2 regions of the Ktedonobacter sp. SOSP1-52 genome follow, and region 2 is predicted to be linked to the other one. Evidence: riboswitches for the same ligand, from Rfam matches in the RefSeq annotation. Region 2 holds a riboswitch; the other holds the start of a gene.
The links. Region 2 has a riboswitch for FMN ahead of JMJ16_RS32090 (ABC transporter permease). Riboswitches for the same ligand answer to the same signal wherever they lie in the genome.

Region 1 (2,204 bases), on a different contig from region 2:
CCGATGGCCAGGGGAAGCTCCTTGTCTACCAGGTACCGACCAACCGCGAGGGGGGCATCTGGGCGCCTCCGGGTCCAGTTATCGACGCCGATCAGAAACTTTATGTTGCGGTCGGGAATGGTGAATCTACAAGTGGAGATTGGGACCATACCGATTCCGTCTTACGTCTCTCGCCTGAGCTTGAGCTTGAGGAAGGCTTCGCACCCCAGCAGTGGGCACAGGATAACTCTACCGATGCCGACCTGGGCTCAATGAGTCCCGTCCTGCTCTCCAATGGCCTGATCTTTAGCGCGGGCAAGTCCGGTCAGGGTTACGTTGTACGCGCGCATGCACTGGGCGGCGTAGGAGGCCAGCTCAATGAGCAGACTGTCTGTCGCTCCTTCGGCGGCGCCGCCACTGATGGGAGCCAGGTCATCCTCCCCTGTGTCGATGGCGTTCAGCAGATCACCGTCAATACGGATGGCAGCATTACCCCCGGCTGGAAGGCTCCTTCACAAATCAATGGCTCGCCCATCATCGCCGGTCACACAGTCTACACCTTAGCCCCCCAGGGGACGCTCTATGCGCTCAATAGCGCTAATGGCTCCACTCGTGCCTCTCTAGCCATTGATGCGATGACACGCTTCGCCACGCCAACCATCAGCGGCCAGCAGATCTTCATCGGCACCACCACAGGCATCACCTCCATCAACTTAGCCGCTTAATAAACACCCTTCGCACCTGCGACGCTCAGGAGCTAAGGGGTGTGGTGGCTGTTGGCTGGCTCCGCCAGCCAACAGCCACCACACCCCTTACCCCGGCAAGCTTGCGAGCCAGGGCGGATAAACTGAAAATCCTGTGATGCAAATATCTTAATTTGACATCTGATGAATTTTGTATTATTTTCTTAATAGAAGTTTTTCTCACAATTGAATGTCTTCGGGGCAGGGTGAGGAGAGATTGCCATTCTCTATGGAGAAGGCAGCTCTGCAATTCCCGACCGGCGGTTACAGTCCGCGACCCGTGTTCCACGGTGGATCTGGTGAAACTCCAGGGCCGACAGTATAGTCTGGATGGGAGAAGACGAAATAACCACATGAGCGCTATGCGCGTACATGATGGTACCAATGTGTAGCCTGACGCTGCTCAAGCACGCGTCTACATATACTAGGTGCCATCATATGTAGACGCATGTTTGAGCAGCGTCAGGCCATATAGTTCAATGCTGCTGCGCACTGCTTAGAAACCCGTCTACGTATACGTGTCATGGCCGCTCTCAGCGCTACTAAGAACCTGCTACTTGCTACCCTAAAGAGCATCAGGTACAGAGCCACTTATGATGCGCTCGTCTCCCCCATTCATGTCTGTTACTCACACTGCTTTCCCCATGTTCTGCCTCTGAAGATATTCTTGCTGTTTGGAATCGCAAGGAGAAAGCGCTATGCAAACTCTTGGCTTGAATATCCATGCTCAAGAACTAGAGGCGGGATCACAAACACACTATATCAGCGTGCCGGAGGCGATTGAGGCCATGCGCGCGGGTAAGATGGTGCTCATCTGCGACGACGAGGAGCGCGAGAATGAGGCCGATCTCTGCCTGGCCGCGCAATTTGTCACGCCCGAGGCCATTAACTTTATGCTGCGTTCGGCACGCGGGCTGATCTGCACCTCTCTCAGCGCGGAGCGGCTCGCCGCGCTGAAGCTCCCCATGCTCGATCAGTCGGACCAGCCATTACAAGGGACCGCTTTTACGTCCTCCGTTGATGCACGCTCTGGCACTACTACGGGTATCTCCGCACGCGACCGCGCCACAACCATTCGCGCCCTGGTCAATCCCGCTACACAGCCCTCCGACCTGGCACGACCTGGACACGTCTTCCCGCTCATGGCCAGGCCGCAAGGCACGCTTGAGCGGCGTGGACATACCGAGGCCTCGGTTGACCTGGCACGTCTGGCAGGCCTGGAGCCAGCAGCAGTGATCTGTGAAGTGCTCAACGACGAGGGCGAGGCGGCCCGTGGCGAAGAATTGCACACCCTGGCACGCCAGTGGGGGATCGGCATTGTGACTGTGGACGCCATCGCCCACTATCGCTCACAAGAGCAGGTTCGCCTCATCGCCACGACCCGCCTCCCTATCGCGAACAGCAACTTTCTCCTGTGCGACTACCTGGAGATCGCCAGCGATCAGCATTACCTGGCCTTCATCCTCGGCGATCTTGCAACAG
Region 2 (2,204 bases):
CATGTGCATGTCAGGTAACCAGAACGCGGACACGATCTCGCTATTCGTTGCCTGGGAGAGTATAGTGGGTAGTATCAGTCTGAAGATATCATCCACTCTATTTGTGTTAGAAGAGGGAAGGTTAACACAAAGCCAATGGATACTAGAAATCGCACCGAGACAAAGACTTTGAAGGTGGGCGATGTCGCCCCCGATTTTACATTGATGACTGAAGGGAAAGAAGATTGGCGCCTCAGCGATTTTCGCGGTAAAAAGAACGTCGTTCTCGCTTTTGTGCCTTTCGCGTTCAGCAGCGTCTGCTCCGCCCAGTTGCCCTCATATGAGGCCGATCTGGAGCGTTTCAAGGATTATGACACTGAGATAGTTAGTATCAGCATGGATAGCCACTTTGCCCTTGAGGCCTGGAAGAAGTCCATGCATACATCTTTCCATCATCTCTCAGACTTCTATCCCCAGGGGAAGGTTGTAGACCTGTATGGGATACGGCATCCCGCGGGTATGCCCGAGCGCGCCCTCTTTGTCGTCGACAAAGAAGGCATCATCCGTTATATTGAGATCCAGCATGCGCCGGGTGAGATGCCCGACAACGAAGACCTCTTTGAGGCGTTGCGCAAACTCTAAGATCTTATTCCGAACCCCAACGTCACTCTCGTGACTAGCGCTTTGCCCCCATTCGGGGATAAACGCTCAGGGTTTTCGGATCAGAAGTAAGCAGCAAAAAAGCGGCCTGGGCGAACGTACGTTCGCCCAGGCCGCTTTTTTGCTGCTTATAAAATTCCCCTTGCGTATTGGTGGCGTCTGTGGCATACTAAGGAAAAGTAAGACCTTCGGGGCAGGGTGTAATTCCCGACCGGCGGTATTGCCAATGTGGTTCGCAAGGAACCAGTGGCAGAGCCCGCGAGTCCTCAGGCATGGAAATGCCTGGCGTGATTGATTCGGTGCGAATCCGAAGCCGACGGTATAGTCCGGATGGGAGAAGGTTTCTATAAGGACCAGTTTATACTTATCCAACCACTATGAAGGGTTGGTGAGTGGCATAGTTACGCATACTTATCACGCATATCTGTGATGCATGCGGGCTATGTTCTATATGGTCGTTACTGCTCTCCCCCCAATGCCTCCCCGAATCAGTTGAATTGACGGATCTCTATGCCTTGTTCTGGCTGAGGCCTGTCAGTAGAGCTATCGAGGGATGTTCATGAGCATGACAACTTCTACACAGCAGCACACTGTGCTGCCTGAGTATGAGGCAGCGGCTGTGCGGAGTGAGGCGCAAGCGCGACGAAGTGCTAGCCGCGCCTCTCAGGTGCCCAGGCGCAATTTCACCTGGATGCTATCGGTTGTTCCCCCCCTAATCCTGGCTGTGGCCCTGCTAATTGGCTGGTTTGTGAGCAGCGCTTATGGGCATGTCAACACCCTGTTCTTGCCTGCGCCAGCCGATGTCTTAGATAGCTTGAGCAGCGGCTTTAGCTCGGGAATATATCTCAGCAATCTTTGGGTTACAGTGCAGGAGAGCGTGGTAGGCTTTCTTCTGGCGCTGGCGCTTGCTTTGCCGCTAGGATATGCCCTGACTAAGTCGCGTGTGCTTGCCGCAGCCATTCATCCTTACCTGGCGGCGGGCCAGGCTATTCCAGTGGTCGTAATCGCGCCGTTGTTGGTCTTATGGTTGGGCTATGGCTGGGTTCCCAACATGTATGTTTGCGCGCTCGTGGTTGTCTTTCCCATGGTGGTAAATACCATGCTGGGTGTGCAGACGATAGATCGCGCGCTGACAGATGCGGCGCGTGTGGAGGGGGCCGCCGGTTGGGCCATGTTCGCGCATATCGAGTTTCCCCTGGCGCTGCCCTCGATTATCGCGGGTGTGCGTACGGGATTGACGCTCTCCGTCATGGGAGCGCTCGTGGGTGAATTTGTCCAGGGAGGTGACCAGGGTTTGGGATCGCTGCTCCTGGTGGCAAAGAATCAATATAATACACCGCTGATGTTCGCCACGCTTGTGGTACTGGCGGCTCTGGCGGTCTTGTTCTATAGTAGCACCTGGTTGCTTGGTAAGCTGGCTCAAGTGGTTTACTAGCTTCTTAAACGAAAACCCACCCCCATTCGGGGGCGCAGCGCCACTGTCGTGGCTAGCGCTCCGCGCTCAGGTTTTCGAAAGGCAGTAGGCTAGCTGTAACCAGGCTATAAAAGATTTTTAGGGAGAATGG

Region 1: it holds a riboswitch for FMN, as region 2 does, so the genes downstream of both, ribB (3,4-dihydroxy-2-butanone-4-phosphate synthase) here and JMJ16_RS32090 (ABC transporter permease) in region 2, are expected to answer to the same signal.

What each region holds. Positions count from the first base shown of each region.
Region 1 is NZ_BNJH01000006.1:433,604-435,807, reverse strand. It holds gene JMJ16_RS47030 (PQQ-binding-like beta-propeller repeat protein) at 1-704, shown strand, start outside; FMN riboswitch at 911-1,068, shown strand; gene ribB (3,4-dihydroxy-2-butanone-4-phosphate synthase) at 1,421-2,204, shown strand, end outside.
Region 2 is NZ_BNJH01000003.1:1,558,649-1,560,852, forward strand. It holds gene JMJ16_RS32085 (redoxin domain-containing protein) at 136-621, shown strand; FMN riboswitch at 820-985, shown strand; gene JMJ16_RS32090 (ABC transporter permease) at 1,205-2,074, shown strand.